Regions from separate parts of the Flavobacterium sp. AC267 genome, predicted to be linked through region 2. Evidence: riboswitches for the same ligand, from Rfam matches in the RefSeq annotation. Region 2 holds a riboswitch; the other holds the start of a gene.
The links. Region 2 has a riboswitch for S-adenosylmethionine ahead of ACZZ95_RS08160 (alpha/beta fold hydrolase). Riboswitches for the same ligand answer to the same signal wherever they lie in the genome.

Region 1: it holds a riboswitch for S-adenosylmethionine, as region 2 does, so the genes downstream of both, ACZZ95_RS26725 (redoxin domain-containing protein) here and ACZZ95_RS08160 (alpha/beta fold hydrolase) in region 2, are expected to answer to the same signal.

What each region holds. Positions count from the first base shown of each region.
Region 1 covers NZ_OZ409875.1:5,019,224-5,034,442, forward strand. Annotated here, with positions in the region: partial or broken gene ACZZ95_RS26660 (zinc-dependent metalloprotease) at 1-288, opposite strand, end outside; gene ACZZ95_RS26665 (RagB/SusD family nutrient uptake outer membrane protein) at 294-944, opposite strand; gene ACZZ95_RS26670 (RagB/SusD family nutrient uptake outer membrane protein) at 1,005-1,223, opposite strand; gene ACZZ95_RS26675 (RagB/SusD family nutrient uptake outer membrane protein) at 1,216-1,719, opposite strand; gene ACZZ95_RS26680 (TonB-dependent receptor domain-containing protein) at 1,724-3,637, opposite strand; gene ACZZ95_RS26685 (TonB-dependent receptor plug domain-containing protein) at 3,642-4,559, opposite strand; gene ACZZ95_RS26690 (carboxypeptidase-like regulatory domain-containing protein) at 4,553-5,107, opposite strand; gene ACZZ95_RS26695 (hypothetical protein) at 5,070-5,270, opposite strand; gene ACZZ95_RS26700 (FecR family protein) at 5,513-6,433, opposite strand; gene ACZZ95_RS26705 (hypothetical protein) at 6,418-6,654, opposite strand; gene ACZZ95_RS26710 (RNA polymerase sigma factor) at 6,850-7,461, opposite strand; gene ACZZ95_RS26715 (hypothetical protein) at 7,555-7,794, opposite strand; gene ACZZ95_RS26720 (aminotransferase class V-fold PLP-dependent enzyme) at 8,110-9,582, opposite strand; gene ACZZ95_RS26725 (redoxin domain-containing protein) at 9,761-10,744, opposite strand; SAM riboswitch class I at 10,993-11,092, opposite strand; gene ACZZ95_RS26730 (hypothetical protein) at 11,366-11,725, opposite strand; gene ACZZ95_RS26735 (TonB-dependent receptor domain-containing protein) at 11,914-12,558, opposite strand; gene ACZZ95_RS26740 (TonB-dependent receptor plug domain-containing protein) at 12,482-13,774, opposite strand; gene ACZZ95_RS26745 (aminotransferase-like domain-containing protein) at 13,842-15,219, shown strand, end outside.
Region 2 covers NZ_OZ409875.1:1,544,620-1,559,838, reverse strand. Annotated here, with positions in the region: partial or broken gene thrA (bifunctional aspartate kinase/homoserine dehydrogenase I) at 1-2,034, opposite strand, end outside; partial or broken gene ACZZ95_RS08160 (alpha/beta fold hydrolase) at 2,036-3,021, opposite strand; SAM riboswitch class I at 3,102-3,210, opposite strand; gene ACZZ95_RS08155 (hypothetical protein) at 3,401-3,532, opposite strand; gene ACZZ95_RS08150 (homoserine dehydrogenase family protein) at 4,245-5,333, opposite strand; gene ACZZ95_RS08145 (O-acetylhomoserine aminocarboxypropyltransferase/cysteine synthase family protein) at 5,485-6,789, opposite strand; gene ACZZ95_RS08140 (hypothetical protein) at 6,871-7,062, opposite strand; gene metK (methionine adenosyltransferase) at 7,809-9,059, shown strand; gene ACZZ95_RS08130 (hypothetical protein) at 9,171-9,392, opposite strand; gene ACZZ95_RS08125 (hypothetical protein) at 9,376-10,167, opposite strand; gene ACZZ95_RS08120 (hypothetical protein) at 10,263-10,700, opposite strand; gene ACZZ95_RS08115 (hypothetical protein) at 10,606-11,232, opposite strand; gene ACZZ95_RS08110 (hypothetical protein) at 11,204-11,431, opposite strand; partial or broken gene ACZZ95_RS08105 (carboxypeptidase-like regulatory domain-containing protein) at 11,522-14,216, opposite strand; gene ACZZ95_RS08100 (GLPGLI family protein) at 14,319-14,837, opposite strand; gene ACZZ95_RS08095 (hypothetical protein) at 14,795-15,202, opposite strand.

The DNA.
Region 1 (15,219 bases), 3.5 Mb from region 2:
TTCTCCACCAAAACGTCCAAAACCTTCAGGAGTAGAAAGATATCTGGTTACTACCAGCATATATCTGTTAAATAAGCTGTCTGGAATTTGAAAGTAATATTTAGTATCCACCTGACTTACAACAAACAATCCCGATTTACTTTTAGCTTTATCGGTAATTACTTTATTATAAGCCTGCATTCCTTTGGGTCGCGTACTGGTACTATCTGCTTTTTTTTCTGGAGTCTGAGCAAAACCATGCTGGTGAACAGCCACCAGCATGATTAATAAAATAAATAATTTCTTCATTATAATTAAAATGGAACCTTTTCGTCAGTATTCAAGGTAAGTTTAGGATTCTTTTGCAGTACAGATAAAGGAAATGGTACAATGTATAATCGAGAGTTAGGCTGTAACGTGTACGTTTTTTGAGGAACAGTCTTGTTTACAATTGGAAATACTCTCGTAACCGTTTTTGCATATTCTGTTTCGGTATTTAATCTTTTCAAATCGAAAAAACGGTTGAAACCTAAAAGCAATTCTTTTCTGCGTTCGTTCACAACAAGTTCCATTGTTTCCTTTCTTGTTGCTGGGACAGCTAAATTTACTGTACCAGATAAAATGCGTTTTGCTCTCAATGTATTTAAAACCGTAACTGCTTCATTAAATTTATTATCTCTTGCATAACATTCTGCCAGCATTAAATATACTTCGGTAGTTTTCATCCCAACTGTAGGATAAAAGAATCTGGTGTACTGTGTTGCCCAATAAGCTGTATTTGAACCTTGATCTAGATTGGTTGCGCTTGTTGAATTGAAAAACAAATTAAAACGTGCATCATTAGTACCAAATAAAGTTCGCGACTCTGGACTGATGATATAACTTTGTGCAAAGTTCATCTCGTTGTAACCAGTCATGTACATATAACTCAAAACCTCAACATTATTTGCTTGCTGGAACGGCAAGTGCCGTTGGTCCGCCTTGAGTGTTGTAGGCAACCATATCAAATATTTGATTGTTATAACTTAGTGATTTTTCTGTATTGCTTGAGCGTTGGCAATTTCACGTTTAAACAAATGAACTTTAGCTTTAAATGCATACGCAAATGCTAATGACGGATGGTAAACGTCAATTGGTTTTTCCTGAAGATAAGGTAATGCATCTTCTATATCTTTCTGAATAAAATCGTAAACCTGTGCTACAGTTGATTTTGAAGGCTGTGCTTCTAAATCAAATTTATCCATAATGCAAATTCCGCCATCTGTGGTACGCCGTCTGCGGATCATATCCTTTAGCATAAGTGTTTATCAATAAAAAGTGATCGTAAGCTCTATAGATTTTAGCTTCTGCTTTTGCTAAACGTTTAGTGTTTTCATCGCCTTTACTTTCATCTACTAATGAAATAATCGTATTCCATCTGTTAATGTAAGTGTAAGCCTGATTGTAAAAGCTGGAACTTCCAAGTAAGGAAACTCTATCGACACTTTCGTCAAAAGTAAAATTGATAATATCAATGTTTGGAGTTCTTCCAATCACGTTTGCTTCTCTCATCCATTGATCGTCTGATAAATATTGAAAGTTGTTGATTGGATAACCTCTATTTGGAAGCGATACCAGTTCAAGAAATTGTTCTGGTGTCTCAATAACTAAAGCTCCTTTTGGTGTAATTTCGGTATAATCTTCGCATGATGTTACTGTTAACATCATCAACGACAGCAGTGTTATATATATCTGTTTCATTTTTTTAAAGAGTAAGGTTAAAGCCAAGTAAATACGTTTTTGGCGATGGCAAATTACGTGTCGGCGCGTTTGCACTGTAAACTTCTGGATCAATACGATTTCCAGTTGCACTCCAATACCAAATGTTATTCATTTGGAAAGTAAATTTAGCCGATGCAATATTCATTCTAGTTGCAAAGGTTTTTGGCAGATTATAACCAAGAGAAATATTTCTAAGTTTAATATAATCTCCATCTACAACATTGGCACTTGAATTTTTCCACTGACTGCTGATTGTACTTGCGTAATTTCTAACACTTTCGTCTAAGTCTACATACAAACGTGTATTACCATTTTGATTTGTATCTGTATAACGATCTGCAATACCCGACATATTTACGATATCAGAATCCATCGCTAAAACTTCTTTACGCATTACATTTCCACCAGAGAAAACAAATAAGAAATTCAAATCGAATTGTTTATATGAAAAACGCTGTGATAATGAACCTGTATAAGTTGGTATCAAAGTTCCCATATTTACTAATGCATCTGGATTAGTAACTGTTTTTATACTTGTAGAAATTGGATTTCCATTAGCATCAAAAGTAATTGATGGATTGCCGTTTTCATCTAAAACATAAGGGTATCCGTTAGTTGTTCCTCCATATTGGTAAGCATACAAACTATTGTATAATTCATTTTCTTGGAAAAAATCTACAGGTGAAGATATATAGACAGAGGCAGATGACTGTGCTCTTGTCACTTTTCTTACTGTTGTTTTGTTATGAGCAAATACTACATTAGAAGCTACACGGAAATTACCATTATTAAACCATTCAGATCCAATACTAAATTCAATTCCTTTGTTTAGTAAAGCTCCAGCATTAATTCTTCTTGTCAATGCACCAACTGTAGGATCTAAATCTGTCGTAGCCAATAAGTCGTCGCTGTATTTGCGATACAAATCAATACTACCGTTTAACTTCGCTCTAAACAAACTGTAATCTACCCCAACGTTCGTGCTTTGCGTTTTCTCCCATCTTAACATTGGGTTTGGCTGTGCTGTAATATTGGTATATTGTAAAGACTGATATAAATTATCGTTTCTTCTTGTAGCAGTAATGTATGGAGTTGTACTTTGGTCTATATTTCCATTAATACCATAAGTAGTTCTCAATTTCAGCATGCTCACCCATTTTACAGGTTTCATGAATTCTTCGTTACTTACATTCCATCCTAAACCTGCAGACCATAACGGACGGTTTTTATATTTAGGATCTACTCCAAATAAATCGGCTCTATCTACACGGTAACTTCCTGTTACGTTATATTTTGATAAATAGGTATAGCTCGCAGTACTAAAAAAGGAAAGATAGCGGTGTAATATTTCTTTTTGAGTTCTTGCTAAAGCTCCAAGCGTTCTATTATTTCCGAATATATAACTTGAAACTCCCGTTTGGCTTAATGCTAAATTATTTAATACAGCAGAGCTAAGAGTTACAGGATCATAACCATAACGCAATTGTTCAATTGTTCTTGGAAGAAATGTTTCGCGCATTTCAAAACCAGCTAAAGCATTAATCGAATGTTTACCTTCTCCAAATTCTTCCGCATAATCCAATTGATTTCTAAAAGAATAATTGCTGGCCTGACTGCTTGACTGCTCGTAACGTCCTCCTGTAGAAAAACCTTCAACTGGCGTGTATACATTTGTAGTCGCATTATATCCTGTTAAGGCATTAATAGCATAACGCATTTTATAAGAGTTGATGTCGTAATACTGCTCATTATCGTTTCTTCTTACCTCATATTGAAACTGCGTATTATAACTTAAACCTCTCCAAATTTTTGCTTTTATATTAGCAAATGCTCTTAAGCTTAATGAATTTTGTTTTTCAATCCCTTCCTGAAGTGAATTTAAAACATTAAAGGTCATTGGTTTAAAACCGCTTAAAGCAGACTAACTTTTCGGCTACAGCCGGATTAATAACACCGCTTGAAGTAAAACCATCTCTAATTCCAACAAATGGAGCTATTACAAGATCTCCGTTATCATCGGTAATGCGTTCGTATCTTTTTTGAATAGTAAGGTAATCATTGTAATCGCCATCGGTTACGTCGTCATTGCTATAGGTTCCATTTACTCCAAATGTTGCATTCAACCAGTTGTTAATTTGAAAACTGCTTTTTGCATACAGATTAAATGCTCTGCTTTGGTTGAATTTTACACGGTTTTTTGACTCGTCATAGTTTAACGACACGTACGTATTCTGCTTACTTGTACTTCCAGAAAATGCAATATTATAACGCTGTCTGAATTCATTCTGCCATACATTATCATGATAATCTTTTATATAGTCGTTTTTTCTCCATTGTGCAATGGTGCCGTCATAATCAGCAGTACTGATTTTTCCTTCTTCCAAATTTCTGTTAAGCTGGTAAAGCGGACTGTAGTATTTCATACTGCTGTTTCCGATATCTCCATAATTGCTGAACATCGTAGCTGTATTGGCAAATCTTGCACGCTCTCTATCATAAACTGCCTGTTCAAGATCGATTATATCGCTCGTAGAGGCGTAATTCATATCTCTTAAATTAGGCTTTTTAGCAATAAAGAAATCTGAATTTATAGTCACTTTTAATTTACCATTTCCTTTTTTGGTCGTTAAAACAATAATACCGTTTGTCGCTCTTGAACCATAAATAGAAGGCTGCGCGGCATCTTTAAGAACGTCTACGCTTTCTATATCATAAGGATTAATATCGTTTAAAGTCAATTCTGTCGGTAAACCATCGATTACTAAAAGCGGACTATACCCTACTTGGTCAGAAGAAAAAGTACCAATACCTCTTAGAATTGGTTTATCTGCTTCGTCGCTCCACTTGGATTTTTCTGAAACATCAAACCTGCCACACGACCTTCAAGCGCGCTTGATAAATCTGCATTGATATTTTCGTTTAATGTTTTTTCGTCAACTTTAGCAATTGCACCTGTAAAATTACTTCTTGCTATAGTTTGAAAACCCGTCACCACCACTTCTTTCATTGCGACAACCTTGTCTTCTACCACAACAGTCAATTCTGCACGTCCGTCTACAGCGATAGATTTTTTCTCTATCGTTAATCCCGTTAATTCCAGTATGGCATTTGATGGTACTTTATCAAAAGTAAAACTTCCGTCAAAATCTGTTACACTAACTCTATTAGTACCTGCAAGAGTAATCGATACGCCTGGAAATGGTTCATTTTTATTATTTACGACCTTTCCTCGGATATCGATTAATCCGTTTCCCAAGCTTTCCGCTTTTTCTTTTCCATCGGTTACCACAATTGTTTGGTTGGTAAGCGTGTACTTTAAATTTTGGGAATTAAAAATCTGATTCAGCGTTTCCTTTAATGCAAGCATTCTTAACATTAATAGTTACAGGTTTCGAATCTTTCAGCAGTTTCTGCGTATAAAAAACTTCGTAATTAGCCTGTTTTGCCACTTCTTTCAGCACAGTTTCAAGTGGTGCATCTTTAAATTTAATGGTGATGTTCTGTGCTTTTCCTGTAAAACTGCAAAGCAAGCATAAATAACATACTGAAGCCCCATAAACAAGTAGAAAAATTAGATCTGGGAATCCTTTTTTTGATTTTTTTGTAAGGTTTTTTTGGTTGTAAATTAAATTTCATACATTTACATTTGGTTATAGTTAAACAATAGGTGGACAAACTTATACTGGCTATAAACTTTTATAACAACCAGAAGCATCGCAACTGCTTCTGGTTTTTTAGTTTATAGTCTCAATATAATCGGGTAAATTTAAAATCAGGGATATACAATAATTGTTTTTCCTTCAACCTTAAATTTTATATTACTAAGCTCAAGTACTTTTAATACCTCAGACAAATTTTTATTCATAAACGTACCTCCATTAAATCTCACATCCGAAACATCGTCACGGTATTCTACTTTAATTCCGTACCAGCGTTCTAATTGTTTCATAACTGATTTTAAGTCGGCATTATCAAATTTAAATCGGCCGTTCTTCCATGCAACTGCGACTTCGGTATCGACTTCTTTAATTTTAATTTTACTAAAATTGTCAGAAACACTAGACTGTTGTCCTGGTTTTAAAATTGATTTTTGATTTTTATACGAAACCGCAACACTTCCTTCTAATAAAGTAGTTTTTAAAACCGATTCATTGTTATAGGCATGTACGTTAAAATGCGTTCCAAGGACTTCAATAGATTGATCGCCTGATTTTACGATAAAGGGTTTGTTTTTATTTTTGGCTACTTCAAAATAGGCTTCTCCTTCTAACTCCACAACTCTTTGATCGCCATTAAACTGTGTTGGATATTTAATAGACGAAACTGTGTTAAGATACACTTTGGTACCGTCTGCCAAAATAATATTATACTGCCCGCCTGTTGGTGTTGAAAGTGTATTGAAGGAATCACCATCATCTTTTGAACCAGCTGCATTTGGGTTTATCACATAGGTAATAACGCCATTTGCGCCCATCTTAATGGTTACTTCTTCTTCATCTCCTTCTTTTGCAATAGTATCTTTTCCAGAAATAGCAGACAAAACAATTTGTTTTCCGTTAGAAAGTGTCAAAATTCCTCTTGTTCCTCCTGGAGCAATTTCCTGTGGATTTGTTGCAACCGTAGTAATTTGTTCTTTTGGTTTTGTAAAGTAAAATATTCCAGAACCTAAAAATACTGCTATTGATGCTCGCAACAGCAATGCGCTGACCAAAGAGAAATTACTTTTCTATCCTGCTGTAATGGCAGATTCGATTTTAAATAATTATAACTGTCTTCCAGTTCATATTCGCTGAGCTGTAAATTGCTGTTAGAAGCTTTATGTAAATACCAAGCGTCCAGCTTATCGCTTTCTTCCATAGATAAAGTACCTTCTTGATGCTTTTTCAGCAATGTTAAGATTTCAGTTTTATTCATAATTACAACACGAAATTTTTGTCCTGTTTTATATAAGACAGTTAGAAATTACTTTTGTCATAGATAATGACGAAAAAAATTAAAAAAATATTATTAGATCATTAACAAATCTTGAAATACGTTATTTTTTGTTTACCAATCAGCCTGTTATAAGTAAGATTCTGCTATAGAAATTAACAAAAACAACATAATACTTTACCAAATGAAAACTCCCATTAAAGACTTGAGTTTTTCACGCAGAATTTTGAGCGAATTATATACTTGCTGTTTGGCTGTTTTGTCTGTAATATTTAATTGAAGGGCAATTTCTTCATACGATAGTTCTTCTACTTTTCTCAAGAGAAAAACTTCCCGCATTTTTTCTGGAAGTAAAGCAATTTCTTTTGCTATAATCGATTCTAATTCTTCTTCTCTAAGATTAGAATCTGCAAAAACATAGTCGTTTTCAACAAAGTGCGAAATAGAATCAGCGTAGCGCGAAACCACTTTTTCGTGCGCGATATAATTAAGTACTCGATTTTTTACCGCTTTGTATAAGTAGGAAGAAAGAGATCCAGTAATGGATAGTTCGTTACGTTTGTTCCAGATCGAAAGAAAGACCTCTTGAACAACATCATTGGCCTCATCCTGATTTTCAAGAATTTTATAGGCGTGGTTAATTAGGATTTTAGAATACCTTTTAAAAATTTCGGTATAGGCTGATTGATCGTCTTCCTTAAGAAGATCTAATAAAATATCATCAGCATATTCGCTATAAAGAGGCATTAATAAAAAGGATTGAAGATCAAAAAACGCAATATTAAACATTTTTTATGTTAAATACTAAAACATAAAGAAAAGGGTGGCATTATCTGTAATATTTATATTGAGTTTACGTAAGCCTCTTATTTTTAACAAGTTTTAACTGCTTCTTACCACAAAAAACAATATTTCTTCTTCTAATTCTTTAGATAAGTTTTCACATTCCAATTTACGGCGGAAATTTTTTTCAAATTTCTTCTGATAAACTTGAGCATCAACAACATTATTACAATAATCGTCACAAATTGTTCTAAACTTTTCATTGTTTAAGTAAAGAAATTTGATAGATTCAAAGTGTTCCGCAAATCTGATATTATATAATTCTTCAGGCACAGACATAATTTGGAGTTTAAGATTTAAATTAATCATAAGGTATCTCAGGAATAATCTAGTAAATCATTTCACACCGAAATTATAAATTAAAAACACTGTTTTATTGAGAAAGAGGTTGCAAATTATAATTTGCAACAATATTCAATCTAATGATCGTTTTTTGAAACAAGTTTTATCTTAATCTAAAGACAAACCTGACAGGTTTTTAAAACCTGTTAGGTTTCTTATGATATGATCTGCATCCTAAATAAATCTCAAAGCAAACCTGACAGGTTTTAAAAACCTGTCAGGTTTATTAGTATTATAAATATTTGTATCCCCTTAATCCAGCCTAAACCATTCATTTACTTCCTGCGAAATTGTTTCTTTTATTTCAGGATTTTCAAATTCATTAGACGCGACATTATACACATAATCGTTCTTCCATTTTTTATAATGCAGGGAGATTTGTTCAATTGCATCGCAGATAAACGTAACTTCATCATTTGTCATAATCGGATGCAGTGATAAACGCACCCAACCCGGTTTATTGGTTTGGTTTCTTTCTAAAAGTTCGTTTGTAATGAGTTCCGATTTTTTTTCGTTTATATTGAAAAGATAATGCGCATAAGTACTTGCGCAAGACCAGTCATCGCGAACCTGAATTCCGAAACGGTCATTTAAAAGCCGAACGATTAAGTTGTAGTGAATATCTTCGATAACAAAAGAAACACATCCAATTCGGTCTGTTTGAAGATCTCCTAAAATGGACAAACCTTTTATTTTTTGAAGTCTAGAAAAACAAAGATCAAGCAGTTCTTTTTCTCTGTTTTTAATATTTAAAATGCCCATTTTATCTTTTAATTCCAAAGCTAAGGCAGTTCTTATTACTTGTAGAAAGCCTGGCGTCCCGCCATCTTCTCTAACTTCTATGACCTCGCTATAACAATATTTGCCCAGCGGATTCGTCCATTTTACATTTCCTCCGCCCGGATTATCCGGAAAATTGGATTTATATAATTCCTCATTAAAAACCAAAACGCCGCAAGTTCCTGGTCCGCCTAAAAATTTATGAGGCGAAAAGAAAATTGCATCTAACTGCTGTTCCGGATCTTTTGGATGCATATCGATTTTGACATAAGGCGCCGAAGCGACAAAATCAACAAAACACAGTCCGCCGTTTTGATGCATGATTTTAGCCAGTTCATGATACGGCGTAATAATTCCCGTAACATTCGAACAAGCGGTAAACGAACCAATTTTCAAACTTCTGTCTGCATATTTTTTTATTTCTTCAGAAAGAATATTCGGATCAACCAGATTATTTTCATCAGCAGGCAGAATCACAACTTCGGCATTGGTTTCGTACCAGGAAACTTGATTCGAATGATGTTCCATGTGCGTAATAAAAACCACTGGTTTATCATCTTCATCAATCGCTCTCAGTCCCATTATCCTTTGCAGTTTCGACAAAGCGGCCGTCATTCCAGTTCCAGTTGTAATCAAAACATCAGATTCATTTGCATTCACCGATTTTTTAATGATATCTCTCGCATATTGATAGGCATAAGTTGAAGTCTTTCCTGTCTGGCTAGAAAGTGAATGCGTATTGGCAATCATCGGTCCCATTTTATTGAGCATAATATCTTCGATCGGAGCATACAATCTGCCGCTGGCAACCCAATCTGCATATAACAGATTTTGTTTTCCATAAACCGATCTAAAAGTATGATCTACACCTACTGTATTTTCTCTAAACTTAGAAAAATAGCTTTCTAATTCAATTGGTTTCGTTTGTGTCTCAATAGCATTCATTTCCTTATCATTTTATATTAACTAAATTTATTATTGATTGAATCTTCTTTGAAGAATTCAAAAACTTCAAAGTAATTGAAGTTTGTTTGTCATTCTGAACGAAGAATCGCACTAGAATCTCAACATTATTTGGCAAATTCCGCGTGTGATTCTTCGTTCCTCAAGAATTACAAAAAAGTTACTTTTCTAAAAGCGATTTAAGCGTAGCCTGCAATTCTTCTCCGTGCAGATTTTTTGCCACGATAATGCCTTTTGAATCCACTAAATAATTTGCTGGAATTGCTCTTACGCCATATAATTTAGCGACTGCACTGTTCCAAAAAGCCAAATCTGATACTTGAGTCCAGTTTAAATTATCGTCCTGAATTCCTTTAACCCAGTTTTCTTTCTTTTTATCCAAAGAAATTGCCACAATATTGAATCCTTTATCGTGAAATTCTTTGTAAGTCGCTACAATATTTGGATTCTCTTTTCGGCACGGTCCGCACCACGAAGCCCAGAAATCTACTAAAGTATATCCTTTCAGATTTTCAGAAAAATGAACTGGTTTACCTTCTGGATCATTTGCTGTAAAATCAGGGGCTTTTTTTCCAACCGATAATCCGTTTAAAACAGTAACCAGTTCTTTTAATTCTTTCACGTAAGTGTTATTTTGCTGACTTTTATCAAGCAGGGCAATATTTTGAGTAATTTGCTCTGGAGTTAATCGATAAGACCAATTTCTGTATAATACGTAAGCAGAAACAATGGATTTTGGATGCTCTGTAATGAATTTACTAATTTCTAGATCTTTCGTTTTTCTGTACGTATCAAACAAAGTCTGAGAAGCTGAACCTTCAACTACAGATGTACTGTAATATTTAAGCGGACTAAGTTTAACGGTAATTGGTTCTTTTTCAAGGAAAATATAGAACGGACTATTTTCTGTGTTTACGCTTAATCCGTATAATTCTGGAGTTTTAACTTTGGTTGTAAAGCTAAAATTTCCATCTTTAACTTTTGCCGAATCAATCGTAGTAAACATTTTATTATGAAACTTTTGCAAGTAAACATATGGAACCACGGTATCTACAACAGTACCTTTTAATTGTAAATTGTTTTCCTGTGCCTGAGTTTGGATAACTCCAAAAAATAGGGCAAAACCTAATAGTATTTTTTTCATTTTATTTTGATTTTTAGTTTAAGTTGAGACAAAAGAATTCCCAGGCCAAAGTCAAAAGGCTTCTAGAAAATATAGTTTAATAAAAAAATTAAGGGAGAATTTTAAGTCTTCACATTCGAAAAAAAGCAAGACTATTTTCTTCGAAAATTAAATTCAAAAGTTCATAACTCGTATATAAGATTGATTCGTTTTTCATTTTAAAATAAATCATTTTAGTACTAATGAACTTATTCAGATTTGAGGAAATCTTCTTATCTATCCACCGTAGTGGAAGGATTTAGCACCTTATTTGGCAACAGGTTGCTAAGACGTCAATGGGCCTATTCCCTCAGTCTTTCTGGATAAGTATCACACAGAAGTTTTCTGTGGTACAAATATATATATTAATTCTATCAAATTAGTAGTATTAAGGAATATTTTTTTGATAATTATTTAAACAGATTAACTTAAAGCACTTTAAAACACTGAATTACATCAATTTAAAAGCTAAAAATGTTTGTTTAAATTTTAGATTCATACTCTTTATTGAATAAATGAACTTCAAAAGCATTTTTAACCGCATAAAAAAACTCACTTCGCTTTTGAAATGAGTTTTGTAACTGCCTCTTAAACCAGACTTGCTTATTTATTCTTTCTCTTTTTAGCACTTTCGGTCTGTAGTTTAACACTGTCTTTCTGTACTCCTTTTGCAGGCGTATAGGTAGAACCGTCTTGTACACTTTCTCCTGGTCCGCTTCCTGTTCCTTCAGTACTTTTAGATTCGTCGCGAGCAGTTGTTCCAGCTTCTGCACTTTGAGTTGTTTCAATATTAGTTTGATCGCTCGGCGCATTTGCTGTAGTATCTTTTGGTGTTTCTGTACTATCAACGGGAACTATATTCGTTTCTATTTTATCGCTGTAACCATCATTCTTTTTACAAGAAGATAATAATCCGACCAAAACAACAAGAAACAGGATATTCAATTTCAATAAAGCTTTCATAACAAATGTTTTAAATATTTATAAAAGCTAAGTAACTATTAATAAAACGGTTAATCTTACAGTATTTCTATAAATTTTTATATTAACATTCATAATTGAAATTGATTGAATATTGTTCTAAAAAAACAAAAAGCCTGTAAACGTTACATTTACAAGCTTTTTATCTAACTAAAGTAAAATATTTATTCTTAGAAAGTCACCACTTTCACTCCAAGAGTAAACCATCTTGAAGGTAACGGCACTGCTCCTACTTCATAATAAGTCGCATTAAAAATATTCTGAGCATCCAAAAAGATTGTAAATTTCTTTATAGATTGACTTACTCTAAAATCATTTACCCAATAGGAAGGGCCTGTGATTCTTTCGTTAAAACGAGTTGCAAATAATACAGAGAAATCTCTATACTGATAATCAATTGTGTTCGTAATTTGATGTTTTAACGAAGAAATAAGATACTTAGAATATATTTCGGTACGTGAACTTTCAAATTGAGAATCTAAGTACGTATAAGCCAAAAGAATATTCAATCTCGAATCTTTAGAAAAATCAAATCTATAATTACCGCGCAAGTTGATTCCGTTTGTTTTTAAATCGCCTGTGTTTTGACTCTGCCAAGGCACCGTTGTCGCATTACGCATCCAGTCGATATAATTGTCTATTTTTCTGTAGAAATAATTTGCATTAAAACTTAAAGCTTTCTTGATGTATTTAAAACCAATTTCACTTTGAAAAGCATTTTCAGAATCTAAATCGGCATTACCAATATTTCCTGTTTGCTTGCAAATACAAATCTGTAAATGATGGAATTCTTTGGCTTGTTCCCACGTTTCCAATAATTTTAAACGTATCTGTAATGGCATAACTTGCATCAATACCTGGATAAATCTGCCATTTATAATCGGAATTGTAATTTAGATAAGTACCAACATTTACGTCTAATTTTTCTGTAAAACTTGTTCTGTATTCCGCATAAAGTCCAACATTTTCACGATCGTGATCGCCAATATTAGACGAATGAATATTTTCATTTCTAAATTCTGCTCCAAAACCAATTTCACCTTTAGATAATTTAACGGTAGAGTTCAACTCTCCCGCAATAGAATTGGTATAATGCTGACTTCTTCCAACATTTAAATTAGCATTTCCTAAATAACGATAATCATCATAATTGTATCTATAGGTTATTCTCGGCATAATTTTCCAGTTTTCTGTAATAGCATGCTTCGACTGAATGTTGGCAAATGTAGTTTGTACAATTTCGGTAGAATTAATATCGCCCGGCGCCGCATAAAATCCGTTGGCTCCAAATCCGTTGTTAATATACCCTGCCGAACCTAAAATTTCATTAGAATCATTAATCTGTACATTTCCCTGATAGAAAATTTTATTGTTTTCGAATGCAGTATTATAACGGTAACCATTGCTTTTGTCATGAGAAGCAAAAATTAAATGCTGTTGTTTTTCTTTTCCCAAAACAGCTCCCGCCTGAACTCCGGCGCCATAAAAAGTATCTCCTGTATCTCTAGTATCTTTTTCAAAATTAGATCCGGCGTATGTACTTACTAAAAATCCAGAATCTGTTGGTTTTTTGGTCACAATATTAATCGCACCCGTCAAACTGTTGATTCCAAAAGTTCTTGCGACTGGTCCGCGAACTACTTCAATTCTTTCAATTGCTTCAACCGGAAGAGGCAAATTAAGCATATTATGAGCCGTTTGCGAATCGATTACTTTAGCACCGTTTAACAAAACAACTGTCTGCTCAAAACTACCGCCGTCAACACTAATATCGGCCTGCGTTCCAAACGGTCCTCTTTGTCTAATATCTACTCCATTTGCATATTGCAATACTTCTTGAAGCGTTCTTCCTGGAAGCTTTTTAATGGTTTCACTTGAAATGATGTACACATTTCTATTTTGCTTCGAAATTGGCGTACTAAAACGGTTTTCATTAATTATTACTTCCTCCATATTAGTAATGGAATCCTGTGTCTGCGCGTAAAAACTGGTACAAATTACTGAAAAGACAGCAATATAGATTTTTTTCATTTGGTTATTATTTTTTTGGCAAAAGTAGTACCTTGCCGTACCAATAAAGTATACCAGTTTTATAATTATGGATAGTCCGGTTCAAATTCCTTTTAGAAGCTTTATTCAGCTTAAGCCAGAAGAAAGCACAGCAATTTACCTGCGACTTGTTTTTGAATTTATTAAAGCCATACAAACGGGTTTCCTTCCAGAGGGAACAAAACTTCCGGGCACGCGAATTCTCTGTAAAGTATTGGCGGTAAACCGAAACACTTTGATTAAAGCTTTTCAGGATCTAGAATCGCAGGGCTGGATTGAAACGCTTCCTAATAAAGGAACTTTTATTTTATCGCGACAGAAAAAAAATAAGGCCGAATTTCCAATTTTAAAAGAACAAAATCAATCTGAAATACCTGCTGGTTTTACTTTTCAGCGTTCTACTATTCTCGAAAATCCAACAGAAATCAGCAATCTGCCTTTTCAATTTAATGACGGAATGCCAGATTTGCGATTGGTACAAACAGATGTTTTGGCGAGACTTTATGTTTCTAAATTAAAAAGGAGAAAAACCTCCAAAACCTACGAAGAAATTCAGTTGCGTTCGCATTCTAATTTTAAAACTCATTTCTCCAATTACTTAAACCTTACGAGAGGAATTCGAATTTCGACTTCTAATCTTCTTACTACAAGCAGTCACGAAATTGGTTTGTACCTCGTAACAAAAGTCCTTATTGGTTCTGGCGATAAAGTTGTGGTGGCTTCTCCCGGATATTATATGTCCAATATGACATTGACCAATACGGGAGCGCAGATTATTTCGATACCTGTGAATGAAGATGGAATTGATACCAAACGCTTGAAAGAAATCTGCGAAACTTCTACCATCAGAGTTTTGTATCTTACTTCCAATTATCATTATCCAACTACGATTCTGCTTAGCGCTAAAAAAAGAATTGAAGTTTTGGAATTAGCCAATCAATACGGTTTTGTTATTTTGGAAGATGATTATGACTTTGATTTTCATTATGATAATAATCCAGTGTCGCCTTTAGCCGCATTCGACTCGAACCAGCGCGTAGTTTATATAGGATCCTTTGGAAAATCGCTTCCTTCGGGATTCAGTTACGGATTTGTTGCTGGTCCAGCTGAATTTATTAAAGAACTGGAAAAACATCAAAACATACTCGAACCCGGAATTGATGTGATTAAAGAACAGGTTTTAACAGAATGGATTACGGAAGGTGAAGTGCATCGTCTTTCGAAAAAAAATAAAAAAATCTACAGAGAACGCCGAGATTATTTTGTTTCGTCGCTCAATGAAAAACTAAAAGACAAAATTCAATTTAAAATCCCGCCACGAGGTTTAGCTGTCTGGGTAGAATGGCAGGATTATTTCAACCTTATAAAATTGCAGAAAGAATGTCATAATAACGGATTATTCCTGCCGAAAACTATTTTATACCAAA
Region 2 (15,219 bases):
TTTTGCAAATCTAATTCTCTCGCTAGAATCAATAATTTTCTTCCGACATCATTACCGCATAAATCTTCACGCGGATCTGGTTCTGTATATCCGTTATCAATTGCTTCTTGCAAGATTTCGCTGAAAGGCGCATCTTTAGCAGAAAAATTATTAAATAAATAACTTAATGTTCCAGAGAAAACTCCCTTAATTTTAGTGATATTTTCTCCCGAAAGATGCAATAATTTAATCGTATCAATTAATGGCAATCCCGCACCAACATTGGTTTCATACAAATAATTCTTTTGGTTTTCGGTCAAAGCTTTTCTCAATTCTTTATAAAAACCATAGCTTAATGTATTGGCTACTTTATTCGAAGAAATTAAATCAAAACTGCTTTCTACAAGCGGAATATAGTTTTCTACAAAAGTGGCACTTGCTGTATTATCTATCGCAATTAAGTTTTCTAAATGATGATCATTTGCATAAGCGATAATATCTTTAATCGTGTAAGCTTCACCTTTCGTTTCAATTTCATTTTTCCAGTTTGCAGGAACCCCGTATTTATTTAAAAGCAGTTTTTTTGAGTTTGCAATAGCAAAAACATTCAGCTTAATATCTTTACGTTTTTCAATAGTCGCGACCGATTCTAAGATTTGATTGATTAAAGTGCCGCCAACTAATCCGTGACCGAAAATAGCGATGTTTATCTTTTTTAGAAACACCAAAAATCTCTCCGTGAATTACGTTTAAGGCTTTGTTTAATTCTTCTTTTTTAACAACCAAACTCACGTTTTTACCCGTAACGGTGTTGTTAAATAAAATAGGAACAATTTTATTTTTGATTAAAGCTGTATACGGTTTGTGGAATGTACTTAAATCCTGTCCGATAATCGAAATTACCGATACATTATCTGTAACCGTAATTTGATTCACATCTTTAGAATAAAAGTCATTTTCGAACTCTTTTTCTAGTTCAACCATTGCAAGTGTAGCTTTTTCAGTCGCTACAACAAGTCCAATTCCTCTTTCTGAAGAACCTTGCGAAATAATACTTACACTGATATTGTGATCGCCCATTACTTTAAAAATACGGGCATCAACTCCAGCTTTTCCAAGTAATCCGCGTCCTTCCAAATTTACAAGAGAAACGTTTTCTAAAACAGAAAGCGTTTTAATTCCTTCTTTATCAGAATCTGAAGTAATTAGTGTACCGCGGTTTTCATGATTGAATGTATTTAAAATACGAAGCGGAATATTTTTTTCTAATAACGGAATAATCGTTTTGGCGTGCAGAATTGTTGCGCCAAAATTAGCCAGCTCGTTTGCTTCATTAAAAGACAAATATTCGATTTTTTTAGCATCGGCAACTAAATCTGGATTTGCAGTATAGATTCCGTCAACGTGTGTAAAGTTTTGAAGTTCTTCTGCATTTAAATAATTAGCAATTAACGAAGCGGTATAGTTACTGCCATTTCTACCTAAAGTAGTTGTGTCGTTGTTGTTGTTAGAGCCAATGAAGCCTGTAACTATATTAACCGTTTCGCCGTTATGTTCTTTAAAATAATTTACTACGTTTTTCTTTGAAAGCTGTTCCAAAGGCTGTGCATCACCAAATTTAGAATCGGTTTTAAGCAATTCTCTTGAATCTACAAAATTGGCTGGAATTCCTTTTTCTATTAAAATAGCGGTTAATAATTTAGCCGAAAGCAATTCACCTTTTGATAAAATCTGATCTTTGATTTTTTTGCTGTAATCGCCAATCAAACTTACTCCTTCAAAAAGTTTATCTAAAACATTAAATTCTTCCGAAAAATCTACATGCGGATAATCTGATATTTGATATTTTTTAAAATTCTCTAATAATTCTTTATAACTGCCGTTTTTTGCGGCAATGGTTAAGATAAATTCCAATTCATCTGTTGCGTTGCCACGCGCAGAAACTACAACAGCAATTTTTTCACCTTGATTTACTTTATCTGAAATGATTGAAACAACTTTATTAAGTCCTTCTCCATTTGCTAATGATTTACCTCCAAATTTTAATACTTTCATTTTATTTTTTTATTGTTTCTGCCTTAAAAATGTCGGCAAGTAAATGATCTAATTGTTTGTACTCGATTAAAAAAGCGTCATGTCCGTGAACCGAATCAATTTCGCTGTAGAAAACATTGTCTTTAAACTTTTTCAATTCTTCGTAAGTTTCTACGTTTTCTTTTGCTGTAAAAAACAAATCTGAATTAATTCCTACGATATGAATTGAGGCTGATGTCTGCGACAATAAGTTTTCAAAACTTTCACTATTTCTAGTGATATCAATTGTTTTAAGCGACTGATTCATTAATTTATAAGAAGCTAGCTGAAATCTTTCTTCGCAGTTTTTTTCCGTGATGTGCGAGCCAGCTTTCGATATTAAAAATCAAAAGATCTTGATTAACGGTACGCTGAAATTTTTTCTTTAAATGATTCTGGCGATCGATAGCACAACATGGCGTGTATTCTCGCATCTTCGATAGGTTTTGAAGAATTATTTAAAATTTGCTCCTGAAGGAAACAATTGGCAATAAGCCAGTCTGTCGATTTCCAATCGCTTGCAATCGGTATAAGGTGTTCTGTGATATTTGGTTCTAATGCTAAGATTTCCCAGGCAATTCCGCCTCCAACTGAACCTCCAATAATAGCAAAAAGCTTTTCTATATTTAAAGTTTTTATGCCTTCAATAAAAATTCGGGCAACATCTCTGGCAGTAAAATCGAGATAGTTTTCAATTAAAAAGGAATTACTTCCGTTCCCGGGAATATCAAAAGCTAAAATAGTGTAAAGAGAAGTATCGATGGTTTTACCTTCGCCAATTAAGTCATTCCACCAGCCGTTTTCGCCGGTAACTTGTGCGTTTCCTGTTAAGGCATGATTTACCAAAACAATAGGCGCGCTGTACAATGGCTGACCAGCGGTAGTAAAACTTAACGGTAGTGTATGATAAAGCACACCATTTTCTGTGGTGAAATTTTGTATGCTAATAGGGTTTGGTATATTTTCCAATTTTCAAATCTGTTGTATTATCTGATTTGTATCTGGAAATATTAGAAAGAAAAAACTAGTGTAAACTAGAAAAATTCTCGTTGTTATCTTTCCACTTTTGGGAGTGGTAGAATGCGACACCTTCTTCGAATTAACGAAGGGTTGCTAAGGATTCATCGGGTCTAATCCCTCGTCCTTTCTTTATAACATTTCAATACTTTTTTGAACTTAATGGTGCAAATTAACTACTAATTTCTTTAACAAACAAATTTTATCGAAAACTGTTTGTTAAATTTCATAAACATCCTGCAGACAAAAACTCATATACGCAAAAATTTACCGAACAAAAATGCCCAGTAAAATTAAGCAGGCCGAAGCCTATTTTGCGAAACTTTTTAAGTTAAATAAAAAGCGTTTCATTTTCTTTTGAATACATCAAAAACAATAAAGAATTTGGTGTTATTTTTTCAGCATTTTTATCCGTCTCAGTAATTCCGAATCTTGGGTGAACCAATTCGTTTGCTGGCGGCATGGGTTATTTCTTTTTGTTCTTTTGTTTTTCAAAGTAGAAATCGTTTTTGCTAAGTAGTTCAATGTGCTCATGATATTAAGTTTTAGTTTAGTTGCGTTTTATAATGTTTATCTCTTTTTTATCTTTATGTTAACTCCCTTTACGGAATAAAAAAACCCTTTTGGAATTTCAGATACCAAAAGGGTTTAAGTTTTTAAACTCATTTATGCTTTTAGTATCAACAGACGTGCACGCAAATAAGCGCGACAGTAAACATCTTGTTTAGCTGTAAGGATTTATTCATCTGTGATTTATATTGTATTTTAAATTGTTGCATTTGTGTAAAATTAAAAAGCCCCCCAATTTGTTTTGGGAGGCTTTACTATATATATTGTATTCTTACAATTTTTAAGCAATAGACAACCCAGCCTCGGTAATAACCGAAATGGCGCAAAACATTTTGTTGACTTTTAAGTTCATTTGATTTCTAGTAGTTTTTGGGTATAACAAATATGCAAATATTTTTTTTATTACACAAATAAAATTCAAGAATTTAATTACAAAATACGTTAAAAAGTTATTTTTTAACGTCGAAAAACGTCTTACAAAAATAATTTAAAGAAAATTACTGCAAAAACAAGGCTAAACTAAGCATTTTCAACTTTCTAAATTTCCTTAACGAATCAATTTATCAAAGAACATTTCTTATTTTTTCTGCTTTTTTCTAAAAAATTCAGGACCAGACTGCCTCTTTGTTCCTAATTCTTTCGGCAACTTTCAAAATATCGGTTATAATTCCTCGCGAAATTGCCTGTTTACATGGCGACGCACTTTGAATTACAATTGGAACCTGAGCATAAGATTGTGTGTAGATTTCAAAAATGGTATCTGAACCTTTTAATTGTCCAATTGGAGAATGGGCGGGTTCTGAAATCAATTTAACTTCCAGCTTATTTCTTTCTAGATCAAATTCTCCAATATAACGAAGCACGTGATCCTCTGACTGGGTGATTTTAGAAATTTTAAAAGACTTATCTACCTCATCTTTATTAAGTATTCCATTTTTTTCTAGATGCTTTTCTGTTATAAATGGCTGTATCTGAATATCCGAAAAATCAAAATCTTTACCAATTTCTCTGGCTAAAATCAGCAGTTTTCTCGCTGTGTCATTTCCAGACAAATCTTCTTTAAATGTTGATTTCATTAATCCCAAAAGACTTGCATCTTTTAAAACAGATGAAAACGAAACATCTTCTGCCGAAAACCGATTAAAAACATAACTTAAATGATCTGAAAATACGCCTCGAATCTTGGTGATTTTTTCTCCCGAATAATACAAATCTCTTAAAGTCTGTAAAACCGGAATTCCAGTATCAACCGATGTTTCATACAAAAACTCTTTGTCATACTTTTTAAGGTTCAACCTTAGTTCTTTATATAAATCGATTGGCAGTGTGTTTGCTTTTTTATTTACAGCCACAATGTTAAATCCGTTTTTGATGAGCGTGTTATAATGTTTCACCAATTCATCACTGGCGGTTGCATCGACAGCAATCAAATTTTCGAATTCATTTTCTTTAGCAAATTCAATAATATCTTCTACTTTAAAAGGAACTGCCAATTGTCTGAAATTGGTTTCCCAAGCATAACCAACACCTTCTTTTTCAAAAAAAGCTACGGTAGAATTCGTTATAATAGGAAAATGAAAATCTACATTTCTACTTTCCAGAAAAAAATCCTGACTTTCAATAATCTGATTGATCAAAGTACTTCCGATATTTCCAATTCCAAAAAGGATAATGTTTATTTTAAGCTTTGACATAATTTCTAACATTTTAATGTTTAACCACAATAAGACGCACTGCAGTGCGTCTCTACATGGTTTAATTTTTATAATGATGCTTTTCATAAAAAATCACCTTTAGCAATAACCAATCGCTAAAGGCAATTTTTCAAACAAAAAACAAAAAAACCTAATTCTTATTTATACTGTATTGGGAAAGCGAAACACTTTCAAAAACAGTTTGAAGATCTGCGATTAAATCTTCGATATCTTCAATTCCCACAGACAGACGAACTAAATCTTTTGAAACTCCTGTTTCAACTTGTTCTTCATCTGACAGCTGTTGATGTGTTGTGCTTGCCGGATGAATAATCAGCGATTTGGTATCGCCTATATTTGCCAGCAATGAGAATAATTTGGTATCATCTACCACTTTTTTAGTCGCATCAAAACCTCCTTTTAACCCAAAAGTAATGATCCCGCTTTGGCCTTGTGGCAAATATTCCTTAGCTAAATCATAATATTTATTAGATTTTAAACCTGGATAATTTACCCACACGACCTCCTCTTGTTTCTCTAACCATTCGGCCAAAGCCAAAGCATTCTCACTATGTTTCTTGATTCGGATTGGAAGTGTTTCTAATCCTTGAATAATCTGAAAAGCATTAAATGGACTCAAAGCGACACCAAAATCACGCAGTCCTTCGATTCGCGCTTTTGCAATAAAAGCCGCATTCCCTAAAGCTTCGTGATATACTAATCCGTGGTATCCTGCAGATGGTTCGGTAAATTCAGGGAATTTTCCGTTAGACCAGTCAAAATTTCCAGCATCAATCATAACGCCTCCTAATGAAGTTCCGTTTCCAGCGATATATTTAGTTAAGGAGTGAATTACAATATCGGCACCATATTGAATTGGATTTAATAAATAAGGTGTCGCAACTGTATTATCTACTATAAAAGGTACTTTAAATGCTTTGGCTTCTGCCGAAATTCCTTTTAAATCCAAAACGTCTAATTTTGGATTCCCGAGAGATTCCACAAAAAAAGCTCTTGTATTTTCTTTTGCCGCTTTGGTAAAGTTTTCTGGTTTTGAAGGATCTACAAATGTTGTTGTAATTCCTAATCTTGGCAGTGTCACTTTTAGCAGATTGTAAGTTCCGCCATACAAGCTGTTTGATGCCACAATATGATCTCCCGCTTTTAGCAGTGTTAATAATGTTGTAGAAATTGCCGAGGCTCCAGAGGCCGTAACTACAGCTCCTATCCCGCCTTCAAGCGTCGCTAAACGCTGTTCTAAAACGTCATTTGTTGGGTTATTTAATCTTGTATAAATAAATCCAGCTTCGGCAAGACCAAATAGATTGGTCGCATGATCGGCATTATTAAATACATATGATGATGTCTGGTAAATTGGCACTGCTCTAGTCCCTCCGTTTTTAGTAACATCGTGTCCTGCGTGTAGTGCGTTTGTTGCAAATTTGTGTGTGCTCATGATTTCTTAGTTTTTAGGTATTGTTAATACTTTTATATATTGTTATTGAATTTTCTAATTTTAATTGACTTTTAAATTGATTTAAACAAAATGACTTTCTGCTTCTTCTTCCAGATCATACATGTGAAACAATAATGATTTTTGGCTTTTTATATATTGTTCTGGATTATACTTTACAGCTTCATTAATGGACTCTTCAGCTTTATTATTTTTTTGAGAATCTGTTCTCAATAAGTATTCAAATGCGATTGTATTTATATCTAGCGTGTTCATGATTTTTAATTTTAAAATGTTGGAAATAAAAAAGCCCTTTCGGATGGCTTACCAAAAGGGCTTATAGTTGAAACTATAACAAAGATTTTATCTTTCACTTTCGGCAATAGCAAATTGGGATGCACATCGACATCTTACAACACATCATCATTTTATTTACTATTGAATTATTCATTTTATTTTTATTTTTTTTTCACCTATAAGGTCATTAGCTTTTAATCGAACACAAAACTTATATTCTCTTATAAATCTTATTTAAATTACTTTCGGTTTGAACAAAAAAAAACCTCCGCGAATTGCAGAGGTTTTATTGTTATTTTTAGATTTAACTACTAAACAATAGCGCGCTCTGCGGAAGTTCCCGACATCATACAGCACATATTTTTAGCAATTAAATTCATTTTTCTACGTGTTTTGTTTGGCAAATGTGAGAACTTTTTTCCAATCCACCAAACAAAAACTTAATTATTTTCCATTACCCTATCAAATTACTATATTAATGTTAAATTTCTACTATAAAAAATAAAAAAAGTTGAACTTTAATTTGCAAATCAAAATGGTTTTGTACTTTTGCACGCGAATACAGAGGAAAAATTTGAACTGATTGCAACCTCTTCATAATGAAATGGTTCGTTATGAATGCTGAAAAATAGATTTCAGTAGTAAAAAATGCTAAAGCAGAAACTCTCCTTTAGCACTTTCAGCAATTACTTTTTCCTCGCTTAATGTTAATTTAATAAATTATTATGGCTTATTTATTTACGTCAGAATCTGTTAGTGAAGGGCATCCAGACAAAGTTGCAGATCAAATTTCGGATGCTTTAATTGATAACTTTCTGGCATTTGATGCTGACTCAAAAGTAGCTTGTGAAACATTAGTTACTACTGGTCAGGTTATTTTAGCAGGTGAAGTAAAATCAAATACTTATCTTGATGTACAACAAATTGCACGTGAAGTAATCCGTAAAATTGGATATACTAAAAGTGAATATATGTTTGAAGCGAATTCTTGTGGAATTCTTTCAGCTATTCACGAGCAGTCTGCAGACATTAACCAAGGAGTTGACAGAGCTAAGCCAGAAGAGCAAGGTGCTGGAGATCAAGGAATGATGTTTGGCTACGCTACAAACGAAACAGAAAACTTCATGCCATTGGCACTTGATTTATCTCATAAATTATTACAAGAGTTGGCTATTTTAAGACGTGAAAACAAAGAAATCACGTATTTACGTCCAGATGCTAAATCTCAGGTAACTTTAGAATACAGCGACGATAACAAACCAACTCGTATTGATGCAATTGTTATCTCAACTCAACACGATGATTTTGATGAAGAAGCTACAATGCTTGCTAAAATCAAAAAAGATATTATCGAAATCTTGATTCCAAGAATTATCGCTAAAAACCCAGAGCACGCTCATTTATTCAACGATAAAATCAACTACCACATTAACCCAACAGGAAAATTCGTTATTGGAGGACCTCACGGAGATACTGGTTTAACAGGAAGAAAAATCATTGTTGATACTTATGGTGGAAAAGGTGCTCACGGTGGTGGTGCATTCTCTGGAAAAGATCCAAGTAAAGTAGATAGAAGTCTTGCTTATGCTACACGTCATATCGCTAAAAACTTAGTTCTTGCAGGTGTTGCTGACGAAATCTTAGTTCAGGTTTCTTACGCAATTGGAGTTGCTGAGCCAATGGGAATTTTCATTGAAACTTACGGAACTGCTAAAGTTGATTTAACAAACGGTGAAATCGCTAAAAAAGTAGAAGCTATTTTTGATATGCGTCCTTACTTTATCGAACAGCGTTTAAAATTAAGAAATCCAATCTATAGCGAGACTGTCGCTTACGGACACATGGGACGTAAACCGGAAACTGTAACTAAAACTTTTTCTGCTCCGGGCGGACATTCAAAAACAGTTACTGTTGAATTGTTTACTTGGGAAAAACTCGATTTTGTTGACCAAGTAAAAACTGCTTTTGGATTGTAATTTAGATCATTAGACTAGCTTAGATTTTAGACATTCTTAGCTCGCTAAACATAAAAAAAGCCGATTTCTAAATTAGAAATCGGCTTTTTTGCATTTAAACCAAACTGTTTATTAATAAGTTCCGTTTTGCATTTTTGCTAACGTTTCTTTTATTTCGTTTGCAGTTTCTTCTTCACCAACAACAGCTAAATATTTTACGGCCAAAGTCTGTGTTTCGATTGCTTTTTGTTTTTGGCCGTCTTTATAATACAACTGCGCCAAAGTATCTAAGTAATACGGATTGTTTTTAGTGACAACTAAACTGTATTCTGACCATTTAATGGCATCTTTCAAAAAGGCCGCATTTTGAGGTTTTAGTACTACATTCCAAAGTCGCATTATTACTCAAGTCAGAATGATAATCTTTAAACGAATTCCAACCATCGTAGGAATAACTTGAACTCGAATCTAATCCAGAAAAAATTGCATCTAATTTTTCAATTGGACTTGTTCCTGCCAGAGTCGAATCAAAATAAGTATTAAATTCTTTTAGAAAAGTAGTATTTGATCCGTCATTGTCTTCAGTTTGATTTAAATAATCAAAGTAATTTCTATAAGCATCAAAATTTCCCTTTCCTGATGCAATTATCTTTTTATAAATAGAATTGAATTTTTCTTTATTAATAGTTCCATCAACTCCATCTTGAGATGCATAAACGTTTAATTGTAAAGCATTTGAAATTTCTGAAACTACATTTCCAAGACTGTGAATTTCTCCTTCTTTACTATTAAAGGCGACGGTATTATTTTCTATTTCTTGAGAATGTTTAAGCAAGTAATCGATCGCTAAGAAATCGGTATCGTTTAAAATTCTATCTTGATTGTAAAGCTGTTTTGTAAATCCTTGATTTTTGATTTCTTTTACAATTGTTTCAACCAAATACATGTTCGCATTCTTGTCTTTTTGATGCGATTCGATCAATTTTTTCCAGCTTTGTGCAACTTGTTTGCTATCCAAAGTAACTTTGGTAATTACAAACTCTGTTGAATTAGGATCTGTAACTGTGTATTCTGAATCATAATCATAAGAACTTTCTAATAAAGCTGCTTTATTAAAAGCTTTAATCAAATCTGAGTCAGTCTGCCTTTTTATTTTTTAAAACATTGTCCAATGAAACAAAAGCATCTGCTCTTAAAATCTTAAGATAAAGATCTCCAAAATAACTAAATTGATATTGCTGAGCTGTTAAATCTGATTTCGCAGCTGACTAATAAATCCCCTTCTCCATTTACAATTAGCACACTTGGATCATTAGTAATTTTATTACTTTTCAACCATTTTTTATCATCGGCTCCAGCCAAATAATAATTGTAAACATCATAAAGAGCATTGTATTTATCATACATATTATAACCTGTCTGCGTTTCCTGATCTTTTATGACAGCATCAAAACTTTCTTTTGCTCCTTTAGTTTTATTGTCTACTGCAACGACTAAAAATTTATTATCTGCTTCTTTTGTCGACTCAATAGCTTTCTTTAAGCTATTTTCAATTTTTAATTTAAAATCATATTTCGTGTACTCCTGCGATGAAATTGCATAATCTACATTTGTCGGCTGCGCTATCCACTGCGACTTCAACGGCTGTACCGAAATCTTCATTTACTAAAGTATTTTCTTTACCTGGATAGGTCCAATTTTCAATCGATAAGCTTTCCAAAGGAACAACTTTTGATGTTTTGGTTACGGGCTGAGGATTTTTCTCGTTTGTAAAAACCAAAGGATTTAATCCTGATTTTTCAGAGATTTTTAACTCATTTGTAGTTCTATCAAAAAAGCCTGTGATTTTCAAATCTCCTAAAACAGCCAATTCATAACCTATAGTTATTTCTGAAACATCTTTTGGCAGTGCATATTTATTAACTGTAGCTGGATTATAATTGTCTTCAAAAACTAAATATAAAAAGGCGACTTTTTCAATTTCAAATTCTAGGTCTGTTTTTTTCCATTCAGGATCTGACTTCGTTTTAATATCTGAAAGCCTTTGGTATTTAATTTCTTCTTTCCCTTTCTGGGTTCCTATATAAAAGGAATAATAAGACGGATCTAAGAATTTTACTTTGATATTTTTAGCCTTTTTATCTATTTTAAAAGAGAGATCAAAATTAGTTTGTCTTTGCAGTATTTTTGGCAAATAATAATGAATCTCCTTTTATTTCATAATCTCCAGAATAAAATACCAGTTCGTATTTATTATCTTCTAACAAATTCAGTTTGATTTTCTGACCTTTGTTTGTGGACAAATAAGTTCCTTTTTCAATACCATTTGTTTGAGCAAACGACGTAAAAATTACTGAAGTAAATAGCAGTAAACTCCAAATAAAATTGCGCATAATATAAAAATTTGGCTGTTAATATTAGCGTAAAGATATTCCATTCTTACTAAAAGAAGCGCCTTAATTTTAAAATTCGGACAAATTATATTACAAATTATATTTCATCGAAAATATAATATATCGAGGCTGTACGGTATATTGAGAAACTCTTGTTGAGAATTGCGAGAAGCTGTCATCGTTGAGATATTTCGTATTCAATAAATTGGTTGCTGACACTTTATATTCCCACTTACTATTTTTCTTTTGATAAATTAAGCTGGCACTTAAAAAATCATATTCGTTGTCAACCGTTTTATCTCCGTTGTAATAATGGTAAAATTCATACTCCGAAACAAAAGAGAAACTATCAAGGAAAAAGTAATCTAACTTAGCAAATGGCTTATCGGTATAAAAAGTAGAACCGCTGTATTTGTTCACCAAAAGATTGTATCCAAATTCAATATTTGGCAGGTTTTTGTAATTTGTTGAAGCTCTTACCGTATAACTCTGAACAAAACTTTCTGTTGTTCTTAATTCCTCATTCTGAATATTATTAAACTTTGACCAGTTCAAACTTGCATTTACCGAAGCTTTGTAATTCTTTAAAAATGATCGACCGTACGCTCCCATTCCAGAAAAAGTTTCATCGGCTAAATTGGAATTATAAGGTTCAGAGGACTGATTAATTCCATCAAACTTAGCTTCTGTCTTAATAGCATCTACCTTTCTTGTATAAGTTGCGTTGGCAAAAATGTTCTCAAAATTGAACATATTGTATTTAAAATAACGAAGCGAATGTACTTGCGAGGTTGCATTTTCTAAAGTACGATTTCCACGAAATAAACTACTGTAATCAGATAAAACGTAACCAGCTGCCAATTGATTAATGTCGGTAAAATCGTTTGTCAAAGAGAAGTTATAAGTCAGCGTTTCTGATTTTTTGATTTGGTATAAAGCAAAAAAGTCCGGCAGTATTTTGGTGAAACTTTGAGAATAATCTGTTCCCTCCTGTCCGTTTGTCATTTGGTATGAATGCACACTTACACCCGGCGTTAATGTAAATTTCCCAGTCAAAATTTTATAGTGAAATCCCACAAAAGCATCATTAAAATTGTAATCTACGTCATTATTATTTTCTGGATTATTCAAATCATTTCTGGTTCCATCATCCAGCATTTGAAAAATATGGGAATTAAAATTTTGGTACGAATAAGTATTTCCTAAAGTAACATTAATATTGCTTTTTGGCGTGACCATATAATAGTAATCCAGTTTAGCATCCAGTTTATTGGTCTTTACAAAACGATTTTGGTTGTAATCGTTTCTGACTTGTGCCGGATTTGTAACATACCCTGACAAAGCAAAAGGAAGTGTTTGCAAATTGGCATTATAAAACGGATTTTCGTCCTGATACAAATGCTTGCATTTCAAAAGCAAAAATATTTTTATCACTCTGTGTATAATACAAACTCAAATTCTGATTAACAGATGTAGGATTTTGTTTTTTTGTTGTAAAAATATCTTCGGAAGTCGCAACATCCTGCACAATCTGTTCTCTAAACAAATCTGAGTATTCTTCCTGTTTTGTCAATTTGGTTAAGATATCATAATCAAACTGAAATTTATCGTTTGGTTTATAAGTCGAACTTAATTTAAAAAGACCTAAATTATTTTTTTGACTTGTACTTTCGTCACGTCTCTGCTGATCTCCAGAGTCTAAAATCGTAGTCTGTGATTTGGTTTCCAAATCTGTTTTTGAAGTAGAAAGAATTCCGAAACCACTTAAATTCCATGCTTTATTGACAGAATAAGCAAAGTTTGTTGCACCAAATTTCGTTTCAATTTCTTTAGCTCGATTATTTCGAAGCAGTGAAATTCCTAAATCATTAGACGAAACATTAAAATTACTGCCTCCCTTTTTCATCATATTTTTAAATCCTCCCGTAAACTTAAAATAATCCTGTGCGGTTAAGGGCAATTCGCCAATATTATTAAAATTGGTAATCAAATTAATGCTGTACTTCGGACTATAATAAAATAATTTGGGATTAATTATATAACGACTGTCCAGTTCTCCAACTCCAATTCCTGCCGTAACATCTCCAAACCAAAAGTTCTTTTTTCCGTCTTTTAGTTTAATATTCATCGCCACATTATCTTGATCATTTTCAAGACCTTTTAGTGCGCCGACTTCGTTATAATTTCGTAAAACCTGAATTTTATCAATAGCATCTGCAGGAATATTTTTAACGCCTAATTTGGTATCTCCGTCAAAAAAATCTTTTCCTTCGACCATTAATTTACTTACTTTTTTTCCTTCAACTTCAATTTCTCCATCGGCATTTACCTCAACGCCCGGAAGTTTTTTCAAGACATCTTCCAGCTTTTTTTCGGTTCCAGTTTTGAAAGAATCAGCATTATAAACAATCGTATCTCCTTTAATAGAAACAGGCATTTCACGTACAATTTCAACACCTTCCAATTCAATTCCTGCGCCATCCAAAACAATATTTTGAGACATATTTTCAGCTTTGGTAGCAACTGTTATTTCTTTAGACTTCATTCCCAAATAACTTACTTTAATCGTATAAGCTGTGTTTGGTTTTAAAGTCAATTGAAATTTTCCTTTATCATTCGTGATTCCATATGAATCCATTGCTTTTGTAGTATTGTTTATAGCCATAATATTGGCCATTTCCAACGGATTTTTTTGTTCATCCTGAATAAATCCATCAAAACGGACACTTTGAGAAAAGCAGATAGAAGTAAAAAGTAAGGCAAAAATAAAAAGTGTCTTATTCATTATCAGAATATTGGAATTTGGAATTTGGAAATTTTGGAATTTTGGAATTTGGATTTTGGATTTTGGAATTTGGATTTTGGAATTTGGAAATTTTAAAAAATTTTATCTCCCCATTGGAGGTGGTCCGCCTGCACGCCCGCGATTCATTTCTCTAAATTCTTCAATTTTCTTAACAACCGTTTCGTCGTAATCTTTCTGTGAGACTACTTTTCCTTTTTTAGAAGGTTTTATTTCCACTTTTTCTTTGGCATTCAAAACAATTTTAGAACATAAAATTGTAGTTGTTCCATCGTTTATTTCTAAAATTAAACCTGGAAGTCCCCAATAATTTTCAGGACCTTGATTTACTGGAATTTCTGGTGTATACCACGCTGTTACCAAAATTTCTTTTGGCATTTCAAAATTATCTGCAAAATTTGTTTTTGTTTCGCCAGAAGTCTTTTTTTCATCCTCTTTTTTATCATCCGTTTTTTTAGGTCTGAAATTTCTAAAATCGGTTTTACTAGGTTCTTTTACCGCTGTTGCCTTAAAACAATTATAACCTCCTATTTGTTTGGTTTCCTGTTCTAATTTCCAGTTTAATTTTGGCGACGAATCAACAACCAAAAATTCTTTACCCATAAACTCTTTATCAACCGTGTAAGACTTTGTTTTGACATCTTTGTAGAAAGTACCGTCGCGCCTGTCATAGAACCAAACATAACACGCATACCATTTTGCTGTCCTGGAGCATCTAATTTTTCTTCTTCTTTGTAGATCGATGCTGATTTATCGAAATTTAAAATAAAAGTTTTCTCTAGCATTTTTTTCAAACGCTCTTCCATACTTTTTTGCATTTCGGGCGTAATATCTCTGTTGCCACGCATTCCCTCAAACTTTGGAGCTTGTGTTTTTGACTCGTAAACAGCCATTCCTTGAAAATCTTTTTGTGCTTGAATTTGTGTACAGGCAAGCATCAATGACATATAAAAAAATATTTTCTTCATTTATTTTTCTTTAAAAG